Regions from separate parts of the Lysinibacillus sp. OL1 genome, predicted to be linked through region 2. Evidence: riboswitches for the same ligand, from Rfam matches in the RefSeq annotation. Region 2 holds a riboswitch; each other region holds the start of a gene.
What was found. A riboswitch is a leader RNA that binds a small molecule or an ion and turns the genes downstream of it on or off. The one in region 2 is predicted to bind cobalamin.
Positions count from the first base shown of each region.

Region 1: linked by a shared signal. The riboswitch ahead of nikA (nickel ABC transporter substrate-binding protein) and the one ahead of EW028_RS06565 (hypothetical protein) in region 2 are both predicted to bind cobalamin.
Region 3: linked by a shared signal. The riboswitch ahead of EW028_RS05660 (glutaredoxin family protein) and the one ahead of EW028_RS06565 (hypothetical protein) in region 2 are both predicted to bind cobalamin.

Region 1 is NZ_SJDS01000002.1:259,170-265,029, reverse strand. It holds gene metE (5-methyltetrahydropteroyltriglutamate--homocysteine S-methyltransferase) at 93-2,390, shown strand; cobalamin riboswitch at 2,538-2,730, shown strand; gene nikA (nickel ABC transporter substrate-binding protein) at 2,880-4,496, shown strand; gene nikB (nickel ABC transporter permease) at 4,568-5,521, shown strand; gene EW028_RS05690 (ABC transporter permease subunit) at 5,524-5,860, shown strand, end outside.
Region 2 is NZ_SJDS01000002.1:438,838-448,032, forward strand. It holds gene EW028_RS06560 (elongation factor G) at 72-2,009, shown strand; gene EW028_RS06565 (hypothetical protein) at 2,157-2,912, opposite strand; cobalamin riboswitch at 3,139-3,322, opposite strand; gene EW028_RS06570 (GNAT family N-acetyltransferase) at 3,536-4,303, shown strand; gene EW028_RS06575 (PH domain-containing protein) at 4,468-4,848, opposite strand; gene EW028_RS06580 (YhfM domain-containing protein) at 4,959-5,327, shown strand; gene EW028_RS06585 (ABC transporter ATP-binding protein) at 5,387-6,112, opposite strand; gene EW028_RS06590 (ATP-binding cassette domain-containing protein) at 6,128-6,877, opposite strand; gene EW028_RS06595 (ABC transporter permease) at 6,870-7,682, opposite strand; gene EW028_RS06600 (ABC transporter permease) at 7,679-8,647, opposite strand; gene EW028_RS06605 (ABC transporter substrate-binding protein) at 8,637-9,195, opposite strand, start outside.
Region 3 is NZ_SJDS01000002.1:247,716-256,910, forward strand. It holds gene EW028_RS05610 (DinB family protein) at 1-229, opposite strand, end outside; gene EW028_RS05615 (hypothetical protein) at 422-808, shown strand; gene EW028_RS05620 (hypothetical protein) at 920-1,516, opposite strand; gene EW028_RS05630 (PaaI family thioesterase) at 1,824-2,315, shown strand; gene EW028_RS05635 (copper amine oxidase N-terminal domain-containing protein) at 2,399-3,247, opposite strand; gene dut (dUTP diphosphatase) at 3,393-3,830, opposite strand; gene nrdF (class 1b ribonucleoside-diphosphate reductase subunit beta) at 3,843-4,811, opposite strand; gene nrdE (class 1b ribonucleoside-diphosphate reductase subunit alpha) at 4,799-6,892, opposite strand; gene nrdI (class Ib ribonucleoside-diphosphate reductase assembly flavoprotein NrdI) at 6,889-7,248, opposite strand; gene EW028_RS05660 (glutaredoxin family protein) at 7,245-7,469, opposite strand; cobalamin riboswitch at 7,588-7,765, opposite strand; gene EW028_RS05665 (hypothetical protein) at 8,136-8,417, opposite strand; gene EW028_RS05670 (SHOCT-like domain-containing protein) at 8,427-8,813, opposite strand; gene EW028_RS05675 (DUF2089 domain-containing protein) at 8,826-9,191, opposite strand.

The DNA of each region.
Region 1 (5,860 bases), 180 kb from region 2:
CGTATTGTTTTAGCATTATTAATTTTAACATGCAGCCATTTTCCTAATAGGAGAATGGCTTTTTATTTTTTCTAAAAAAGGAGCTTAAAAACATGAACTATACAAGTACATTGATCGGTTATCCCTATATAGGGGAGGAACGCGAATGGAAAAAAGCACTAGAAGCATTTTGGCGCAATGAACTTTCTGAGGAGGACTTTGAGGAAAAATTAAAGAAAATCCGTTTATCAAGAATAAACAAGCAGCTGCAACTTGGAATCGATATGGTGACAGTTGGCGACTTTACGTTTTACGATAGAATGTTAGATACAGCTTTGATGTTTGGTTTAGTTCCAAAGCGCTTTAACTGGCAAGGTGGTAAAGTCGATTTTCATACCTACTTCAGTGTAGCAAGAGGAGACAAAACAGCCGTAGCTAGTGAAATGACAAAATGGTTTAATACAAATTATCACTACATTGTTCCAGAGTATGAGGGACAAGCCTTACAACTAACAGAAAATAAAGTGTTAGCCGACTTTTTAGAGGCGAAGGAAACTTTCGGTATCATTGCGAAGCCGACACTAATTGGTCCCTATACATTTTATAAGTTAACGAAAGGCTACAACAAATTAACACAGGTTGAGTACTTATTAGCTTTATTACCACTCTATACGCAGGTATTAAAAGAATTAGTGGATGCAGGTGCCACTTGGATTCAGCTAGAAGAGCCATCCCTCGTCTTAACACTTGATCCAGCAGAGATAAAGCTGGTGAAAGAAATGTATGACCAGTTAGCCACTGCCGTTCCTGAGGCTAAAATAATGCTACAGACTTATTTCGAAGCTTTAAGTGCCTATGAAGCATTAAGTACATTGCCTGTTCAAGGATTCGGTTTGGACTTTGTTCATGGCTATAAAGGAAATATGGCGTCACTTCGTCAATTTGGTTTCCCGCAGGATAAAGTATTAGGAATAGGGGTTGTGAATGGCCGTGATATTTGGCGTTCAAACCTGGCGGAGGTCAATGCGACAATTCAAGCCATTGAACAGCTAAGTCATGCTGCTGAACTATGGATTCAACCATCAAGTAACCTACAGCACGTTCCAATCACAACCTCTCTTGAAAATGAACTTGACCCTGTTTTAAAGCAGTCTCTGGCCTTCGCAGATGAGAAAATCATAGAAATCACGGGGCTGACTAAATATAGACGAGATAAAGATGGTTCCTTACAACATAATTTTTCAGAAAGTATGAAGGCGATTGAGGCTCTAAAAAAACATCCAATCCGCCAAAATAAGTTAATTCATCAAGCCGTTCAAACTGTGACAAAGCAAGATTTTGAACGACACAGTAATTTTACGAAGCGACAAACGATCCAACAACAAGCCTTAGGATTACCGCTGTTTCCAACAACTACAATCGGTAGCTTCCCGCAATCAGATGAAGTGAAAAGAAATCGTAATGCGTGGCGAAAGAAACAATTATCGAATGAAGCCTATGAAACATTTTTAGAAGACGAAACAAAGCGCTGGATCTCCATACAAGAGGAATTAGATATCGATGTACTTGTTCATGGTGAATTTGAGCGTACAGATATGGTCGAATATTTCGGTGAAAAGCTGACTGGCTTTGCCTTTACAGAGAAAGCGTGGGTTGTTTCATATGGATCACGCTGTGTGAAGCCTCCGATCATTTATGGAGATGTTGCATGGGCTTCACCAATTACCGTAAAAGAATCCGCCTATGCCCAAAGCCTAACGAAGCGATTTGTAAAAGGCATGCTGACAGGGCCAGTAACAATATTAAATTGGTCCTTTGTGCGAGATGATTTGTCCCGTAAAGATGTCGCTTATCAAATTGCATTAGCACTCCGTAAAGAGGTGGAAGCACTAGAAAACGCAGGTATATCAATTATTCAAGTGGACGAGCCAGCGTTAAGAGAAGGTTTACCGCTTAGAAAGGAGGAATGGGGGGCTTACTTAGAGTGGGCTGTCAATTCCTTTAAGCTTGCGACATCTAGTGTCAAAGATGAAACACAAATCCATACACATATGTGTTACTGTGAGTTTAATGATTTCATCGAACCAATTAGCGCACTAGATGCAGATGTGATTTCCATAGAAACATCACGAAGTCATGGGGAACTTATTACCTCACTACAAGTACAGCCCTATAAAAAAGGAATTGGCTTAGGCGTCTATGATATTCATAGCCCTCGTGTACCAAGCGAGGATGAAATGCTCGCTATTATGAAAGATAGTCTACAGGTGCTGGACCGTTATCAATTCTGGGTGAATCCAGATTGTGGCTTAAAAACGAGAAAAGAAGATGAAACCGTTGCAGCTTTAGCGAATATGGTTGCTGCTACTAAAACGTTGCGTCAAGCTGTACAACAATCTACATCAAGCTAACGAAATGATTTTTAATCTACTACATCTACTCTCCAATAACGAAGACTAGGGTAAATCCCTAGTCTTTTTATGTTACGTCGATATATATATTATCTTCAGAAAGTAAAATTGACGTGAACAGGCGAGCATGTTATGTTTATTACTAATTTCATAGCAATCATTACAAGTTTGAGTGAAATCGTCTTTCATTCAATTAAAAGGAAAATGGGTGAAAATCCCATGCTGTCCCGCAGCTGTAAATGAGGAGTTTTGTTTCAAATACCACTGAGTGAGTACTTGGGAAGGTGAAACAAAATGATGATTCATGAGCCAGAATGCCTGCTTGTAAGAAGATTCATTGATGATCTACGAAAGATAGGGAGATGGATGGAGACTTGCTCATCGTGGGTTTTTCTGTCCTTATTCTTTTTTAGAATAAGGTTTTTTTATGCCTTCTCTTCTTCAACAAGTAGATGTATTTGTACTACGAATAGAGATAGGAGACAGAAAATGAGATTGACAAAGTATTTACTTCCTTTCCTGCTTGTCCTGACGTTCAGTTTACTTGCTGGCTGTACAGGCACGAATGAAGAAAAGGAAAAGACCTCAGCAAACCAAACAGATGAAAAAATAATAACGATTGGCTGGCCATTAGATGTCGGTCCATTGAATCCTCATACATATTTACCGAATCAAATGACTGCCCAAGCAATGGTTTATGAATCCTTGGTGGAATACAATGATGATGGTACTGTTACGCCTAAGCTCGCCGAAAGCTGGGACATCTCTGAGGATAAAACTTCGTATACTTTCCATCTAAGAAAAGACGTGAAATATTCAGACGGCACTGTATTTAATGCAGATAATGTCATTCGTAACTTTGACGCCGTTTTAGCGAATCGAGACATGCATTCTTGGATGGGCATGGTTAACCACATGAAAGAGGTTGTAAAAGTAGATGATTTTACAATTCGTCTGCAATTGGATGAGCCTTATTATCCAGTCTTAAACGAACTTGCCTTCGTCAGACCTTTCCGTTTTTTAGGGGATAACGGATTCCCAAAGGATGATATGACGCAAGATTCTATCAAAGCACCGATTGGAACAGGCCCTTGGGTATTAACTGAATACAAAAAGGACGAATATGCATTATTTAGTCGCAATGAAAACTATTGGGGAGAAAAACCACTAGTTGAACAAATAAAAGTAAAAATTATTCCTGACTCAGAATCTATTTCATTAGCATTTGAAAACGAAGAATTAGATTTAATTTATGGGCGTGGCATTATTAGTTTAGATAACTATACGTATTTAAAAGACAGTGGCAAATACAAAACTGCTACCTCTGAGCCTTTATCTACGAAAGCACTGCTATTCAATACACAATCTGGTCCATTATCTGAGCTAAAGGTACGTCAAGCCATTCAATATGCTATTAATAAGGAACAAATGGTCGACAGTATTACACATGGTACGGAAAAAGTAGCGAACACATTGTTCTGGGATGCGATTCCTTATGCCAATATAGATTTAGCACCTATTGTATACAATCCAGAAAAAGCCCAACAATTGCTAGATGAGGCAGGGTGGTTATTACCTAAGGGTGAAAAAATTCGTTCAAAAAACGGACAGCTGTTGTCTTTAGATTTGATTTACATTGCATCCGATGCAATTCAAAAACCAATGGCAGAATTAATGCAAGGTGAACTCGCAAAAATTGGCGTTCAGTTGAATTTAGAAGGGGCAGATGTAATGGTCGGTCTTCAAAAATTGATGGATGACCAGGTGGATATTAATTTCTGGCGTACCAATGGACCACCTACAGATCCACATAGCTTTGCAAATGAATCAGCTACACCAAATGCTAGTGGTGTGTACGAGGCGAAATTAGGCCTAGCAAACGCCAAAGAAATCGATACGAAAATTCACCAATTATTAGTAGGAACAGATGAACAGGAACGCGTGCAGCTTTACACGAATATTTTAACGATGTTTCATGACCAGGCACTCTTTTACCCTATTTCTTACGAAACAAATAATGTGATTTATCAACCATCTCTAAAGGATTTTGCACCACGTGCATCTGAATATGATATACCTTATGCACAAATGGCTAAAGAAAAATAAAAGTGGAGGAGAGAGTGTGTCTAGCAGAGACAGCTCTCTCTTTATCATAGGATTGAGTAGGAAGTGACAGCATGTATGAATCAACATGGATCTTTTGTTTAAAAAGAATTTTAACATTGCCCTTTGTCTTATTAGGCGTTTCCATCCTAACCTTTGTATTTATTCGTTTTGTTCCTGTAGAGCCTGCTGAAGTCATACTACGTTTGGCAAGGGTTGCGCCAACAGAGGAAGCCATTCAGGCATTACGTGAGGAACTGGGAACGGACAAGTCGTTTTTTCTTCAATATTTGCTATGGGGAAAGGGCGTAATCCAGCTAGATTTTGGAAAATCTTTTGTTAGTAAATTACCTGTGGCACATGAACTATTCGTGAAATTACCCGCAACCATTGAATTAGCTATTGCTGCGTTTATCCTCATTTTAGGGCTAAGTATTCCATTCGGAGTAATAAGCGCATTGTATAAGCACACCATCATCGATAAAATCATACGATTCTTTAGCATATTGAGTGTGTCGATTCCAGCCTTTTGGTTAGGTTTCCTATTACTCTATTTATTTAGCTTAAAATTAGGACTCTTTCCGACAAACGGGAAGGGCACACCTGCTCATTTAGTTTTTCCCGCCTTCGCACTGGCGTTACCAACAATTGGATTATTCGTTCAGCTTATCCGTTCAACCATCCTAGAAGAATTACAGCAGCAATATGTTCAATATGCACGGCTAAGAGGATTAAAAAGCTCCGTGATTCTTATCCGTCATGTTTTGCGAAATGCTGCTATTCCCTTGACTTCCTTGCTAGGCATGACCCTTGGCAATCTTTTAGGTGGAGCCGTGATTGTGGAGCAGGTTTTTAGCTGGCCCGGACTCGGCAGGTACTTAATAGAATCCATTATGAACAGGGATTATCCAGTTGTACAATGCTATGTGTTAATTATTGCGGTTATCTATGTGCTTGCCAATTTATGTACAGATATATTGCATCGTTTATTGGACCCTCATCTAATGATGAAGGGTAGGAGAGATTAAAAATGAAATTTGTACGAACAAAAAGTGGCAACTTAACAGGATTAATCAGTCTATTCCTCCTTGTCATTACTGGCTTATTAGGACTGTTGGCGCCAATTTTAATGCCACACGACCCTTTTGCTGTCGATATTGCTAAGAAATTTTCAGTCCCGTCTTGGGACTATCCATTAGGTACAGATCATTTAGGAAGGTGTATCTTGTCACGCCTTCTTTTAGGTATTCGTTATTCTTTAGGTTCAGCGCTCATCATTCAGCTAGTCGCTATTGTTTTAGCTATCCTACTGGGTGCTTTTGTAGCGTTGAAAAGAGGATTAATTGATTTTCTTTTTATTCGATTAT
Region 2 (9,195 bases):
TTACAAGAAATATAGAAGCTAGTATTCTGTTACAATAAAAAGATAGCATTCTATAGAAACGAGGATTTCTTATGTACAAAACGATCGGTGTACTTGCGCACGTGGATGCAGGAAAAACGACCTTCTCTGAGCAAGTGCTTTTTCATACAAATAGTATTCAAGCACGGGGGCGTGTTGATCATCAGGATACCTTTCTTGATCATCATGAGCTAGAGCGCAGACGGGGCATTACGATATTTGCCGAGCAAGGGCGCATGAATATTGGCGATGATACATACACATTGATTGATACGCCAGGGCATGTCGATTTCTCCCCTGAGATGGAGCGTGCCATTCGTGTGATGGATTATGCCATTATTATCATTAGCGCTGTCGAAGGGATACAGGGCCATACAGAAACAGTGTGGCAACTTTTACGTCAATACCATGTCCCTACCTTCTTCTTTATCAACAAAATGGATCGTGAGGGTGCCAATATGGAGGCTGTCATCAGCCAGCTTCGCAAAGATTGCTCTCAGCATGTTTTGTTCATCGATGAGCCACTGCGAGCAGACTATGTATCAAATAATATTATGGAATGGCTGGCGGAGCGCGACGAAAAATTGCTTGATGCCTTTCTATATGAGTCATTGGAGCATGAACAGTGTCTTGCTCAATTAAAGGAAATGATTAAAAATGAAGGTGCCTTCCCTTGCTTTGCTGGCTCGGCCTTAAAGGATGAGGGCATTCAGGAATTTCTTGACCAGCTCCCGCTGTTAACGGCTTCCCATTTTGACAAGGATGCCCCATTTGAGGGCGAGGTTTTTAAGATTCGTCATGATGGTCACCAGCGTTTAACCTTTATGAAGGCAACCAAGGGCTCGTTGCATGTACGAGATGAATTTTCATTTGACGAAGTAACAGAAAAAGTGACCGAAATTCGCCTTTATAACGGCAGTCGCTTTGAGACCGTTCAACAGGTAGAGGCAGGAGAAATTTTCGCTGTCAAAGGACTGAGCCAGGCAAACATTGGGGATCGAATCGGTACAACGATGCTATCACAGCCCTATGAGCTTGTCCCAACTTTACAGGCAAAGGTTCAATATGAGGGTGATCAGCATATCAAGGAAGTGCTACAGATTTTCCGGTTACTCGAAGCAGAAGAGCCGTCCTTGCGTGTGGTCTGGCAGGAAAAATTTCAGGAAATCCATGTGCATATTATGGGTGCCATTCAATTGGAGGTCCTGACAGAGGTATTAATGACGCGTTTTTCATTAGCTGTCTCCTTTGGTGAGCCGCAAATTTTATACATGGAAACCATTGCGACGACCGTAACGGGCTATGGTCATTTCGAGCCCCTCAAGCATTATGCAGAAGTTCATTTATTAATGGAGCCAAATCCACGTGGAACAGGTAATACCTTCACCAATGCCTGTCATGCCGATCATTTATCTGTAGGCAATCAGCGCCTTGTTGAAAAGCATCTGTTTGAGCGTGACCATCATGGGCTACTGACAGGCTTCCCTGTAACAGATATTCATTTTACACTTCTAACAGGTCGCGGGCACAATGAACATACATCGGGGGGAGATTTCCGTGAAGCCAGTTTCCGTGCCCTGCGTCAGGGGCTGGAGCAGGCACAAAATGTCCTACTTGAACCCTATTATCGCTTTAAAATGAAAGCTTCAAATGACTTTATCGGTCGTATGATGACTGATATTCAGCAAGCAGCTGGCACGTTCGATGACCCGATTTTATCCGAAACGGATGTTATCCTAACAGGTCGTGCACCTGTTGCCACTTTAATGAGCTACAGTACAACCTTTGCCGCCTATACAAATGGGAAAGGTGCACTCACACTCCAATTTGATGGCTATGATGTGTGCCATAATACAGAGGATGTGATTGCACAGATTGGCTACGATAAAAATGCCGACCCTGAGTATAGTTCCTCTAGTATCTTTTGTGCTAAGGGCAAAGGATATTCGGTTCCATGGCAAGAAGCACAGGCAGCCATGCATTGCCTGTAGGATGGGATGAGCCTGCTCGCTTCGGGTATTTCCTCGGCTTCCACGGGTATCCATCGCTCTAGCGCGGGTATTTCTTGCTTGGGCATCAATATATCTCTACCCTACAATAAGATATTACAAGCCCTCCAAAAAATGGAGGGCTTGTTTTTATAGTGCACCGACAGCTTTCTTTGTTGGATTGTCCAACAAATATGCGGGTTCAACTATTACATAGTCATGCTTGTTCGTAAAATCAATGAGTACCTTACCAGGTTGACTTTTTAATAGTTGTAGATGATCAATTAATTGCAGTAAAAGCTCGTGACCGTTGCCACGTGGATGCCAGTTGAAATGATAATCATTTAACGCTTGCACCGCTTCAATAAATTGGGCATATTCCTGCTGCACAAATGCAATGAGTTTGTCATGATGAGATGCTAAATCATATAAATATGTTTCGTAAAAGCGCATGACAATCGAGCATAATAAGTCATTGACACGAGCGGCACTTAAAACAGGCTTGGGCTCCAATGATAGACGGTCGAGGTTGGGCTTTGCGCGTGTAGAATCAATGCGCGTAATTAAGTGATACGCTTCTCCTTTGACCTCATAGACAATCGGATTGGTCGGCATGTACATCATAAAACTATTCGTCTTTGTTTTTAGTTCATCTGCTATGGCTGCTTTCGCTAAAAGATGACCGTCCACATCCCCATTTTGTATCCAAATAATTTCTTTATTATATAAGATTTGCTCAAAGAAGCGATCATTGCGAATCAGCTTCGTTGCTAATAATTGATCGATCAGAGACTCGACCACCATTCTTGTTTTCGCTTTCTTGGCAACTTCTGTGCGTGGTTGCTTACAAATGTTCAGATCTTCATAAGGCGTTTCCAACGTTGTCGTTACATGAATATTTGTCATACGTGCATCCCCTTTGCGTACATATTTTCAAAACAAAAAGGACTCCCTACTTTTGAGGAAATCCTTCATTTTATCTTCTTTCATCACACAATGCCAAACAAACCCTAAGTATGTGTGAACGAGTTCGATTATGAACCCTTTCATTTACTATGGGCGTTTGACGTACTGTGACGAACAGAGCATTCTGTTTTGTCAACATGCCACCTCCTATTCCTCGTAGGTTTATGGTGTGTACTCGTAACAGGCAGGTATCCTGACTCATGGTCATCGCCACTTTTCCCCTTCCCATCATTTGACAGTGGTTGCTGAAAAGTCGCTCACATTTACAGTTGCGGGACAGTGTCGGATTCACACCGACTTCCCTTTTAAGCAAATTGCACGCAATTTACACCTATTACTACACGCTATTCAGTTGTCATAGGAATCGAGTGTACTCCACATTCCTATTAGATTACTAAAATCAATTGTAAAGTAGTGTTTTTCTAAAGTCAAATATCATAATATTTTCCAAACTACTAATAAAGTTATAGCGGGATATAAAAAAGGTGAACTGCGTATTTTTTATCTTTCATTGACTTTATAATGAAAGATAGTGTACTTCTAATAGTGGAAGGATGAAAAATATGAAAACAAGTCAACAATTAGTAACGAGTAATTTAGAGGAAAAAATGAAACTATTTACTCGAGCCGTTTCTGGACAAATTATAGAGGAAGCTCATTTTGTCATAGCCAATACAAATATTCCAACTGATACATTTAATTTGTTAGTAGCGAAATCGCCTATAATTCATAAGGAAAATCATCTTAAACAAAGGATTAATCATTTCATTGTGAATAAGCTCCCCTTCAGCACGTGGGTGGATGTCAACTATCTAAGCGATGATTGGCTACAGCTGATAAAAGACTGCAATTTACAGGAAGCTGAGCGAAATATGATGATGAAGCTTGACCATACACTTCACACAGGTCCACGAATTTCCAATTATCTTACCATCACAGAAGTAAGTAACAAGGAAGAGCTTCTACAATATAAGGAAGTTTTTCTAAGTTTATTTGGAGAAACAGCAGAAAGAGATGCATTAGAAATTTACTTTCATCAATTCTCACAGGAAAAACTAGCATCAAATGCTCGCATGTTTATTGGTTGTATAAATGAAGTACCTATCGCTACGGGATTATTAATCGACAGTAAACATAGCTATGGGATTTATGATGTGATGACAAAAGATGCGTATAGGGGCAAGGGTTATGGCAGTGAGATGTTTCAATTCCTACTCAGTCAAACAATCGATAAGCAAAAGCCCGTAGTCTTACAGGCATCAGAGGATGGAAAAAATATTTATAAACGCTTCGGGTTTAAAGAAGTCGGAGAAATGATTGTATTTGAATAAAACTTCGCCAAGGCGCTCTTATTTACACTTGACAGTATTTTCGAGCTTACCGTAATCATGAAGCTGATTTAAAATCCGTTACACCGGACCCCTTCCTGGCACGACAGAAAAGCCTCGCAAATCTGCGGGCTTTTGGTTGTGCACATGTACTATTAGCACCTTCATTACGTCCCCAAAACATACTGTGCTAAGACGCTTTGCACCTTATAAATATTTGTCGCCTTATTGAAGTTTTTTTGAATCGGTAATGGACTGCCAGACACCCATATTTTAAGCTCTGCATCTAAATCAAATGTTCCAGCTGTTTCGACTGAAAAATGAACGATATTTTTATAGGGAATGGAATGATACTCTGTTTTCTTGCCAGTCACTCCTTGCTTATCAATGAGGATTAATCGTTTATTGGTAAAAATAAACGTGTCTCTAATAATTTTATAGGCGTTCTTGACTGTCTCGTTTGGAATTAATAAATTATGGACCTCCTCCTGTAGTTTTTCTAAATTCACCTCGCTTGCATTGCCGATCAATCCATCAAATAAGCCCACTATCTGTCCCCTTTCGCTCTCGTTTATTTAATGTATTACAAAGAAGTGAGAGCTACGACAGGAAATGGTGGTATTATTTAGCCTATAGAGGGGGTGAGTGGTTGCGAATAATGATAGCTGCCTTAGTGTCTCTACTAGCCGTTGTTTTACTAGGATGTAATGAAAAACCAGATGATAAATTAGCTAAGGTCAGCATTTCTATTGGTGCTAAATTTAACAAGGTGAACACTGATTTTTTTAAAGAATATACGGATGAAGAATCACTTACACTATTCCAACAAGCCATTGCAACAACAGTCAAAAACGAGGGTGTTGTCAATATGGCTTCGCCAGAATATGATGTACAAATAGTGGACAAGGCAGGAAACAAATATCGCTATCATCTTTGGTTAGGTGATAAAGGGCAAAACAGTAGTTTGATGCATGTCGAGGATACGCATACGATCTACACAATATCTGAGGAGTTCACTGAAAAATGAGCTGCGCTCGTTCACTCATAAAAAAAACACTTCCCATTCAAAGGAAGTGTTTTGCCAAATCAATGATCCATTGCCTGAAACAGCATTTTTGCATAGCTGTCCGTGAAGGTAAAGCCGTTATTCTCTTTGTTGCTCTCATCAACAATGGTTCCAGCCTTCATCACATAAATGCGATCGCATAAATAGGAAACAGCCTTTAAGTCATGAGAGATAAAGAGAATGGCCATTGCCCTTTCTTTATTCAAGGTCTTTAATAAATCAACGATTTCTCGTTGAATCAAGCGATCTAGGCTTGAAATAATTTCATCACATACGATTAATTGTGGCTCGACCAAAAGGGATCGTAATAAATTAACTCGCTGTTTTTCTCCGCCACTTAGCTCAGAGGGCAAGGCATGTAAGATATCTGTTGGTAGCTTGACCTTCTCCAGCATGGTCTGTAAATAGGTGTCCGTTATAGGTTGCTTATGCTGAAGCGGCTCTCTTAATAGGTCCCTTACAGTCCACATGGGATTTAAAGAGGCTGTTGCATTTTGAAAAATAATCTGGCAGTTGTCATAAAAAGCTGCGCGACGATGCTTGGTTATTGGTTGCTGTTGAAAGTATACTGCCCCTTTTTCAGGAGCTTCTAGCTGCATAATTACTTTGGCCAATGTGCTTTTGCCACTGCCACTTTCTCCTACTAAGCCGACTATTTCCCCTTTTCCTACAGTAAGATGAATATGATTTAATATTGGGCGTCCCTTTCGATAGCTTTTACAAATATTGTGAACCTGAAGTATCAAAGCCCACACCTCCTCCTAAAAATGATGCGCAACTAGCTGACTAGTGTATGGATGCTTAGGCTGCTCAAAGATTTCTGTTACTCGCCCTCGCTCCACAATTTCTCCATTTTTCATGACGAGGATAAAATCCGCGATGGAAGCAGCTACATCTAAATCATGGGTAATTAAGAGTACGGTTGTTTCTAGCTGTGTATGAAGCCTTTTCAATTGTTGAATAAATTCCTGTTGATGTAGCATATCTAAGGAAGAGGTTGGTTCATCCGCTAATAAAACAGCTGGCGCCAGATAAAGAGCACAGGCAAGCATACAGCGTTGTAGCATTCCTCCAGAAAGCTCGAAGGGATAGCGCTCCAACACATCTGCTGGTAAATGTAAATCCTGTACAATATGCTTCATTTCAGCTAGAAATACTGCCTTTGTCTGCCCCATCCGTAAGGCAGTTAATCCATACAATTGCTGTTTCATTTTTTGCGTTGGCGAAAAGCTATTAGCAGCATCCTGAAAAATCGTAAAGAAGTGCCTTTGGCGTAGTACAGCTTGATCCTGTTTTGCTAATTCCACTATATTTCTTCCATTAAAAAAGATTGAGCCTTCAACTGTTGCTTGCGCTGGAAGCATGCCTAGAATGGCAGAGAGCATGGTGCTTTTTCCACTACCGCTTTCACCTATCATCACGGTAATCTGACCTTTTGGCACCGTAAACGAGAGATCATTCAATATAAATTTTTCGTTTATTCGAACAGTAACATTCTCTATTTTAAACATGGGTCTGTCCCCCTCTCTGCTTAAATCTACTACCAATAGCTTGCACGCATAAAATCGTTACGAAAATGAACATCCCAGGAAAAAGGCCCATCCACCAAGCCCCGACAAGTAAATCATTTTGTGCAGTATAGAGCATCGTCCCCCACGATGGAATGGACTGTGGAACACCGATACCTAAAAAGCTTAAGGATACTTCCGTAAAAATAGCACCAGCAAAATTAAATATCGTCACGACAAAAATGGCGGGAAGACTATTACGCAATAAATGACGAAAAAGAATCTTCCACAGCGGCGTGCGAAACATCTTCGCCATGTGGATAAACTCTAATTCCTTCAACCGGATAAATTCAGAGCGCACGATACGGGCAGTGACAAACCAGCCTGTGCACCCCATAATCATTGCCATGCGCCATACACTTCCTTGCATAATCGCTTGAAGAGCAAGCACAATCACTAAAGATGGAATTGTTAAAAATGCCTCTAGTATACGCATCATCACTGCATCAATAGCTTCACCTAAATAGCCACTTATACCGCCATAGATAATGCCAATTATGCTGGATAGAACAACCGATAACGTAGCGATAAAAAGGGTCACTCTACCACCAACGAGTAGGCGGGAAAGAACATCTCTACCTAGCTGATCTGTGCCAAGGAGGTGTGTTCCATTAGGTGCTTCATAAATATGATTCATATCCATCGCGTTTGGCTCAAAAGGCACTAACCATGAGGAAAATAGGGTGAAGCCTACTAAAAGACCAAGAATCACTAGCCAAAAGATGAGCATTTTTTGCTCTTTTCTCATACGATTCCCCCTCTTCTTAAGCGGGGATTGAGACAAATCATGAGGACATCAATCACAAATAAACAGATAACGACTACTACGCCAGTGATTAAAATGGCACCCATCAGCACAGGAAAGTCCTTTACCATCACTGCTTTCACTAAAAGCTGACCTAAGCCTGACCAGCCAAATAATGTTTCAACCACGATGGATCCTCCAAAAAATGATGGGATGGTCACACCGACATAATTGATATATGGAATAATGGCATTGCGTAAAATCATCCTACGAATAGCTCGCTCTGGTACTCCGTTGGCACGTGCCACCTCTACATAATAACGATGCTTCTCTGCCTTCACATTTTCCTGTAAAAAACGTGCGAATACCCCTACATGTGCCAGTACAAGGACCGATAAAGGAAGAACCATATGGTATAGTCGGTCCACAAGGCCGCCATCCCCTCGTACATCCTTCATCCCCGATGAAGGAAACCAGCCTAGTTGTACAGAGAACACCATGATGAATAAAATGCCAAGCCAAAATGGAGGAATGGCTGAGCTAGCAATACTTACAAAGGAAAGTCCGCGATCTAATAACGAACCCTCCTTCATGCCTGCCTGTAAGCCGAGCCATGTTGAGGCAATGGCTACGATGCCTAAAGTTCCAACAACGAGCTGTAATGTATTTGGTAAACGTTCTTGTATAATTGTCGCTACTGGTCTGCCTTCTTTTGCCGAGTAGCCTAAATTTCCTTGCATCGCTTCACGGAGCCACACACCATATTGATAGAGTATCGGTTGATCCAGACCAAAAGCTGTTTCAATGCGTTCTTTCTCCGCTGTCGATAACGTTTGGGCATTGCCACCATAATATGCTGCAGCTGGATTACCAGGAGCCGCATGCATCAGGAAAAAAGAGAGGAAGCTCACGATAATGAGGACAATTGTCCCCATTATCACGCGCTTCCCGATCCATTTAGCGATCATGCCATTTCCACTCCTCGACATTCCAGAGGAAGCCTGCCCCATGATGACCTAAAATGCGCTCTTTGACGCCACTAATCTGCTGATTAATACCATACACAGCATCCACATAGGCAAAGTAGGCGAATGGTGGATCTTGTGCTAGCTCCTCCTGTAATGCCCCATAGACTTCCTTACGTTTTTCAGGATCAACGGTTGTACGCCCCTCCTCTAGCAATGCATCCACTTTCGGATTGTTATAGCTACCGTAATTGTAGCCAGCACTTGTGAGACTGGATTCACCAGAATGGAAGAGACTATACGTATGATGGTCAGCATCATACGGGCTTCCCCAGCCAACCATAAAGGCTTCTGTTTCTTCAATGACAATATTGCTCCAATCGAGTGCAGCTACTTGCACATCTGCCCCAATCTCTTTATAGCCTTCTGCCACATAATTAGCCATGTTCACACGCACTGTGTCAGTAATAGGTGCCGTAATAGTAAATGCTAATTTTTGATTATTCTTATAGCGGAAACCATCCTCAGCTAGTTGCCAGCCCGCTTGTTCG
Region 3 (9,195 bases), 190 kb from region 2:
TTTCTAATGCCTCTCGTCGTAACGGAACGGTGGAAAGATCAAAGTCTAAGTACTGTAAAATAGCCATTTGCCAGTTTAGCAGATTGATTAGGTGCGTGGCCAGACCTCCTAGTGTCATTGATTTCTCATGTGGCCTCCATGTCATATGCTCGTCGGGCAAGCGTTCCAGCATGCGACGAGTAGAAGCCAATTCCTGTGTTGTATCCCCAACAATCAATTGTTTAACCATAAAATCCCTCTCCTCCCTTTTAATCAGCATACTATAAATTCCATTCAAGGGGAAAGCTCTCAAATAAGTTTTTATGCTATGGTTAAACCTTTTTTATACTGTTAGAATATGTAAATACTTCGAGGGTTTTGCAGTTTGAAGAAATGTTCATAAGGGAATATACTAGATTGAACAAAAAGGGGTGGAGACAAGGTGAAAATAAGAACATTTTTGTTGTTAATGATTTGTTCCTTAGCGTTAGTTGCTTGTAACGATCAGAAAGAAGCATCGGAGGTGATAGAAATTCAAGAATTAATTAATTTCGATGAAGTGCAACCCGATACTTTACAACAAATCTCCGATGCGAAAGATATTAAAATTATAGAAAAAACATTTAAAAAAGCTAGAGAATTCGGTGAGGTCGATAACGAAATTGCTCCGCAGTATAAGATCAAACTAAACGATGATGAATACTATCTATGGATTGATAATACAATCACTGGGACAATAGCAAACGTAAACAGTAAAAATATGTTCTACAATATCCTAGCTACCGATGAATTTAAAGAGGCCATTAATTATCGAGAGCAGAATAAATGATTTTTAAATAATTGTAGCAACGATCTGTAAGAAACATAGATTGTTGCTATTTTTTTAGGGTATGTTTCATATTATCTAGCTTCATGTTGCTGGGAATGTTCTCTCACTTTTTCAACGGATATAGAGCCCCTCCGTATTAGCGATCTTTTCTAATAACTCAAGATTATGTTGGCTGTAAATTAAAAAGGCTAAGCCATTCCCACTAAATACAATATTCTCCTCAGGTAAAATAAAATGTAAATGGAGATGGTCCGAAACAGCTAATTTTATTAGTGAATTTAACATTGTGTATTCATCAATGTTTACAAAAGTTCCTTCTGTAAGATCTTTAGGTATAATTTTACCCCACTCATTCTCGTAGACTTTATAATACAATTGATCCTTATATAAAGGATCTGGTAAATAATAAAATGCATAAAATTCAGATGATTTTAACCACATCAATTCAAAAAATCTCTCGAATTTTTCAAGGCTTTTCTGGTACGAATGATAATCCTGCGTTTTTTGTTGGAAATCGACCATCTCTAATTTATCTAAGAATACTTCAACTTGACTATATTTTTCATTACTTTTTATCTGATAAGGGTAAATATCAAGTATTTTAGCACTTTCATAATCATACAATTGCTCTAGTAATTCTTCTAATTTTTTACTGTCTTTATTAGTTGCTTCCTTGCAAATACAATCGATTATATTTTCTAATGACATACCTTTTGACTCCTTTAATTCCTTGTTCAGCACGGTAAAAGAAAAATGTAACGATCTTAGTATACCATCTTTCTTTTGTTGACCATGCCAGCGTTTTACAAGCTATGCAGCTTTTCCTTCTTCCTGATACCAGCCCTCCCCATCTGTCATTAATAAAACTTGTCCAACTTTATGGTAGTGCTTTTTTACATAGTTTAAATAGATGGAATATTTAGATTTTTATTGATGGAATGGAAATGATTAATTATACTTAAATGATTAACGTTCGATTAGAAACAAATAATACTAGAGTATTGGGGAGAGAAGAATGGAAGAATTAAAAGTAGAAAAAGCAATTCAAGATATTTATCCAGATGATATCGCTTGGTGTTATGGGTGTGGCCGTTTGAATGATGATGGTCATCATCTTCGCACGGGGTGGCATGGTGATAAGACGATTACAATCTATACACCTGAATCAAAATATATGGGTATTCCAGGATTTATCTATGGTGGTTTAATTGCTTCATTAATTGATTGCCATGGAACAGGGTCAGCAGCGCTTGCCTTGCATCGTAAAAATGGACATGAAATTGGTGATGGAGCGGAGCCACCTCGATTTGTAACTGCTAACCTTAATGTAGATTTCCTAAAGCCAACACCCCAACATGTTCCATTAAAGGCAATTGGCACTGTTGAGGAAATTCACCCGAAAAAATGGAAAGTAGAAACTGAAGTTTACGCGCAGGATACGCTTTGTGCTCGTGGAACAGTAGTTCTTGTAGTCATGCCTAGTACTTTTCTAAATAAAAATGATTAGCATTTTTTATCCTCACTAAAATAAGAAGAGCACATCTTATTTATAGATGTGCTCTTCTACTGCGTTTTTAATGGATTATATAATCAAGGAACTGTATTACTAATAACTGTCACAAAGCCATTTCTCGTGGCAGTTTCCATTAACGAATAAATAGAGTCACTGGCAGTTTTGTTAAACTCATACCATTGGTCAACAGCTGCGTCATAAATCAACACGTCTGGCTGTCCAGTCAAAGGTTTATCTGAAGATTGCACCAACGAATAGAGATCATAACGTGCTATGCTACTACCTTCCTTGTTCAGGAAATCATATTGGCCCATTTTATAATAGCCCCCAATTACGGTGCTATGGACAGACCATGTGTAGTCGTTAGGCTGTTTTATCTTCTTGCCCATATTTTTAGTAAATATACGGTGCATTTCTTGCATATAGGCATTGCCATTGATTTGCTCGACTACTCCCCCCATTGTCATGTGGTATTCATGAAGTAATGCTTTCACTTCAACACCCTTAATCATCAATGGCTCTGTATCGATTGAGATCGTTAAATGATCGTATTGAACTTTACAGCCAAAGGTTTCTGCTAGAAAACGTAATGGTACAATGGTGCGTCCATTCTTTAAGTATGGCTTCGCATCCAATAATACCGTTTTTCCATTTACTGTGGCTTTACTACTGTTTAACTTTAAACTGACTTTCATCTCACTTTGGGTCAGTATTACTTGCCCATCCGACCAATGCACCTTAGCCCCTAAATTTTCACTAATCACGCGTAAAGGTACCATTGTTCGATTGTTTTTTATTTCGGGCTTCACATCCGTTTGTACTGTCATACCGTCCACTTTTAGTTGACTACTAGCTGCTGTAGCAGTTGTGATCGATGTAAGAATGACAATCAACATAAGGAAAATACCTGAACATATTTTTTTCATGATTATTAGCTCCTTTACTTCGCTATCATTACTTCATTCCATATGAACCCTATTATTTCCTTCTGCTATGAGCTACGATAACAAAAAAATCCTGCATTTTCGCAGGATTTTTAAGTAAACTTTATGCGGTTTATATATAGGTACGCTATTTCGTACCACTTGCACCAAATCCAGATTCTCCACGGACCGTTTGAGATAATTCATCTACTTCCACTAATTGAATAGAAGGAACAAATTGTATAACCATTTGAGCAATGCGCATTGATTTTTCTACGATAAACGGTTCTTGACCATGGTTGATTAAAATAACACCGATTTCGCCTCTATAGCCTTCATCTATAGTGCCTGGGCTATTCAGTACGGTTACACTATGCTTTAATGCTAGTCCACTTCTTGGTCGAATTTGGGCTTCCGTTCCCTTAGGTAACTCAATCTGAATACCTGTCTTAATGAGTTTGGCTACGCCTGCTGGGATTTCTACTGCTTCTATGGAATAGAGGTCCATGCCTGCATCACCAGGGTTGGCTTGTATCGGTAGCATGGCATCAGCGTGAACTTTTTTAATTTTTACTTCTAGATTCATTGTTCTTCATCCTTAACGATTAAAATTGAATGTGTCATCTGTGATTGGCGCAACTTTTGCCTTGGCATAGGTAGCACCCTTTTGTGAAAAGAAATCATATGTGGAGCCTTCATTACGAATACCATTCATCACAATTGGATTGACTTCCTCTTCTGGGAACATGGCTTCAAAGCCGACATTCATTAAAGCTTTATTAGCATTATAACGTACATATGCTCGCACTTCAGGTGATAATCCTGTTTCCGCATAAATATCATCTGTATACTTCATTTCATTTTGATATAAATCTAATAATAGCTCATAGCCCCATAAATGTAGCTCTTCTTGCTTTTCCTTTGAAAATTGCTTGAATAAATTTTGAGCAAAAAATCCAACTGCTACCCCATGGATAGATTCATCGCGCAAGATGAGTGAAATAATCTCGGCACTGTTTCGTAGGAAGCCTTGTCCTCCTAAGTATAGTGGATAGAAAAAGCCAGAATAAAACAGGAAAGATTCAAGCATAACGGATGAAAACATCGCTTTCCATAAGCTCTCTGGATTGCCTTCTTCAATACTATTATAAATGTCTGCTATTTTATTGGCCTTATACTGTAGAAATTCATTTTTTTTGACCCATTCAAATAGCTCGTCGATTTCTTCGTTTGTACAAAGCGTTGTGAAAATATAAGAATAGGACTTGGCATGTATCGCCTCGAATGCATCAAAAACGGTTAGGACAGCCTTTTCCTGTAAATCGTCTGTATAAGCAGCAACACGATTCATCCCGATATTTGTTTGTACAGTATCCAGTAAGGTTAATCCTGCAAATACTTTTTTATATGTGTCCTGATGCTCAAAGCTTTTCCATTGTTTAATATCTTTACTGACCGCAATTTCTTCTGGAAACCAAATTTGCTTCCATTGCTGGTCCCAAAATATTTGGGCAAGCTCACTTGTTGCCTTATTCCAATTGACTGCCTCATAAATTATATTTGACATGCTACACACTCCTCTAAGCTTTGTAATCGTTGACGAACATAGTAAACAGACTTAATGCCCTTTATCCACGCATAAATGTATACTTTAGCCAATTGTTCGGTTGTCCAATTGTCCGTTACATAAAGCGTCATGGAAATACCTTGGTCAACGTGCTTTTGAGAAGCTGCATATAAATCAATTAAATCATAAGGATTCACATCATACGCCTCCACATATAAATGACTATTGTCATTTGTTAAATGAGGCATTGGATAAATGGTTCTACTATCGGCGTAATCACGAACCTCTACGCGCTCTGTACATGGTGCGATTGAAGCCGTACAGCTACGAATATATGAAATACTACCAGTTGGGGCAATAGCCAAACGATAGGAATGGAATAGACCGTACTGCATTACATCCTGCTTTAACGTTTCCCACATCTTGTTTGTGATGATTGGAATATTGCCAAGCGCCTTCAACACAGCAGGCGATAGTTCTTCTTCAGTTTTATTGATATATTGGTCAAAATAGCTACCTGATGCATAATCACTGTCCTCAAATCGGTAGAAGGTTGCAGCTTTTTCTTTCGCCATTTCCATCGAAGATTTCAGAGAATAATAGTTCATCGCTTCCATAAAGTGATCCATGAAATCAATGGAATCTTTTGAGCCGTACAGGATGCCTTCTGTCACGAGATGCCCATGGAGGTTCATACAGCCAAGCCCTACAGAATGCATTAATTGATTGGCTTTTGCAACAGACGGTACATTCTTAATGTGCGTCATTTGCGATACATTCGTTAATAGGTGCATGGCTGTATCGACTAATGCGCCGAAATCATTAACTTTACTTGCTGCATGGATATCGATGGAACCTAAGTTACACGATACATCTAATCCATAGTCATTTGGTTGATCCTGGTCCGTAATGATACTTGTCTCTTGTACTTGTAAGATTTCTGTACATAAATTGGACATTTTGACACGTCCAATATTTTTTAAAGGATGTACCTTATTGACATTATCATCAAAGATTTCAAACGGATAGCCTGATTCAAATTGTGCTTTTTTCACCTCTGTGTAAAGCTTACGTGCATTTAAACGTTTAATTTTACGAATTTTAGGGTTATCAAGTAGCTCGTAGTACATGTCTGAAATGGAAATTTCAGACATACGTTTACCATATTCTTTAAAAATATCATATGGGCTAAACAACACAATATCCTTATCACGTTTCATCAGTTCGAAGAAAATACTAGGTATAATAATCCCTGTTGAAAGGGTTGCGAGGCGAATTTTATCATCAGCATTTGGTTTTTTTGATGAAATGAAATTTTCTATGTCTGCATGGAAAATATTTAGATAGACAACACCTGAGCCATTTCGTTGCCCTAGCTGATTAGAATAACTGAAAGAATTTTCTAACAGTTTCGCTACTGGGATGACACCACTTGCACGATTTAATATCTCTTTAATTGGATCACCTAATGGACGTAAATCTGTTAAGTTGACCCCAACTCCACCACCAAGGCGTGATAGCTCTAAACAATAGCCAATATTTTCAGCAATACTATTCATGGAGTCATCCATTGATAATTTAAAGCAGCTGACTAATTCACCACGTGCTTTCTTACCACTATTTAAAGCAGTTGGTGTTGCAGGCTGATAGGCTTCCATCATTGCTTCGACAGAGCGTTCTGCTAAAGCCGTGTTTCCTTGAGCTAAATACAAAGCAATAATGACAATACGATCCTCATACTTTTCTAAGATCTCTTCCCCATCACGACTTTTCATAGCATAGCTATCGTAAAATTTGCTAGCGCTCATAAAGGATGGAAAGCGGAAATTATAATCATAGGCTTTCTTGTACAGCTTCTTAATAAATTCCATTTCGTACATGTCGATAAATGCTTTCTCATAGTAGCCCTCATCAACTAAATAGCGTATTTTTTCCTCAATATCTATAAAATAACGCAAACGTACGTTAACATACTCTAAAAAGTAGCGGCGCGTAGCTTCGCGGTCCTTTTCTAACTCAAGTAATCCAGTTGTACTATAACGATTCAGTACGTCATTATTAAGCTTTAAATAGGTTTTCATCTCATTACCCTCGTTTCATAAAACGTTTGTATTGCTTCGTAATCCGTTTGATTACCTCGTAAATCTAATTTCCTTACTAAGGGTACATGATAGGTAGCAGCGATTTTCTCACCAGCAGCGCCAAATACATGATGACCGAAGTTACTATTCCCACTGGCAACTACTCCTTTACAAAAATCCCTGTTTTTTTCTAAGAAACGTTGTACCTTTGCTGGAATGTCACCTAAACCATCTGTGTAGGTAATTAAGAGATATGGCTTGTTCAATCGCAATTCTTCCGAGAGCTCGATACATTCTGCCTTTAATTTGGATACAACATTTCGGACATTACCTGTACGACTCGCGTAAACAATCATAGGGCAATCAACTCAATTTGAGAAACAATTTCCTGAACATCTCCTATAAAAGTTTCATTCATCTCTAAAACAGGCACACTTAAAAAACCTGCGTCAATAATCGTTTGCTTTGCTTGTTCATCGTGATCGATGTTAACAATTTCAGCTTCAAGTCCTGCACGTTGTAGTTCAGATTTTACCCATAGGCATTTTGGACAAATTGTTTTCGTATAAAGTTTCATAGAAATCCCTCTTTTCATAAAATAAAAAAGCCTATCTCCTCTAGAGAGATAGGCTAAATGGAAACGTTAACATACCAAAAATACTGACGTTCCCATCTCTTAATCCCCGAAGAAATGATAAATTTGTTTTATAAAGGCAGGTCTCCTGGCTTTGCTTCATTCTCTGATTCCCTTCCCATGCAAATGCACAGTGGTTGCAATCATCGTCAGCTTCACAGTTGCGGGGACAGCGTCGGAATTGTACCGAACTTCCCTTTTAAACTACATGTAGTAGTACCTTTGTAAAACGAACACAATATATAGTTGTTGTTCAATAGTTTTAAGTGTACCATCCTTCAAATGAAAAGTAAATCAAGATTCTAAACTTCTTTATTTTTGGATTATTCAGTATTTTTAATTATGTAGTTCCAAATAGATTACCACTAATCACTTATACCCAAATCAAAAATCTATTTTTAACGATGTACGTGATTTTCTATTAAAATGGATCTAGAATTCTAATTTGAGTTTAAAGAAATCTTCTATTTTATGTACCATTGAAAAATAGTTGTCTCTATCATAAGTTCTGAAATAATGATCATCTCTTACCCATTTCAAATGATGCTCATTACATTAATAAAGAGCATGCTTTTATCATAACATGCTCTTACCATTCTATCATTGGGATTATAGTCTAACCTTAACCTCAGTCCCGTCCTGAGCTTTGACATCGACTAGCACAAGTCCTTTATAATTTTGTAGTTCCTTGATAATCGGCTTTAGCATTTCTTTATCGATGAGCGGAAAGGTAAAGTCTATTTTCATTTTATCGAAGTATGCCTTTGTCCACTTATTGGCTTGTTGCTGAATCCATTTAGAAGTTAAAATGGAGAGGACAATGGTTAGCACAGTATAGGGAACAGGGACGGTAAAGCGAACGTCTTTTGCTTTCACTTTTACATGCATCATTCGTCGCCTCTACTCAATGAAGACTGCAACGGAATCCCCGTTTGCTGATTTTATATCTACAATTTGTCCATCTAGTTCATTTTCAATCGCTTCAAGAAGAAGATTGATGTCGATATCTTTTACGTATTTTTCCGATTGCGGAATACTTGCAGCGATGCTGTGTCCTGCCATCAATACGGCTTTGACAAGTTTAATTGGTAAATTTACCGTGACATTATCATTTTCGGTGGATACAACACGGACCTTTAACGTTTTATCTAAATACTTTGTTTTTTCCACAAATTTATTCTCTGATTCTTCTTTCTGTTGTAGCACTTGAATCAGCTCTGATCCTTTATCCGCATCAATTTTGCCCTCTTGAATCATCGTTAACACTTTTGTAATTTCCTCTTTCATGGTCGTTCCTCCCTATTCGTCTTTTAAGAGCTTTATGGCTTCATCTGTTGTGATTTCGCCATTTTCAAGCATGCTTACAATTTTTTTCTCATCTACTTCATTTTTCTTCCTTTGAGCATAGCCAAGGGATGAAATAATATCATTTAGCTTGCCTCGTACTGTTGGATACGAAACCCCCAGTTCCTTTTCAACCTCTTTAATATTTCCTCGGCAGGTTAAAAATACTTCCACAAAATGAAGCTGATCCTGGGATAAGGATGCTAGCTTCGACAATTCAAACTCATTTTCAATGGTCGTGTGACAATGAGAACACTGTAACTTCGTAATTTTTAATGTTTTACTGCAGACAGGACAATTTGTGATTACTTGATAAGCCATAGTG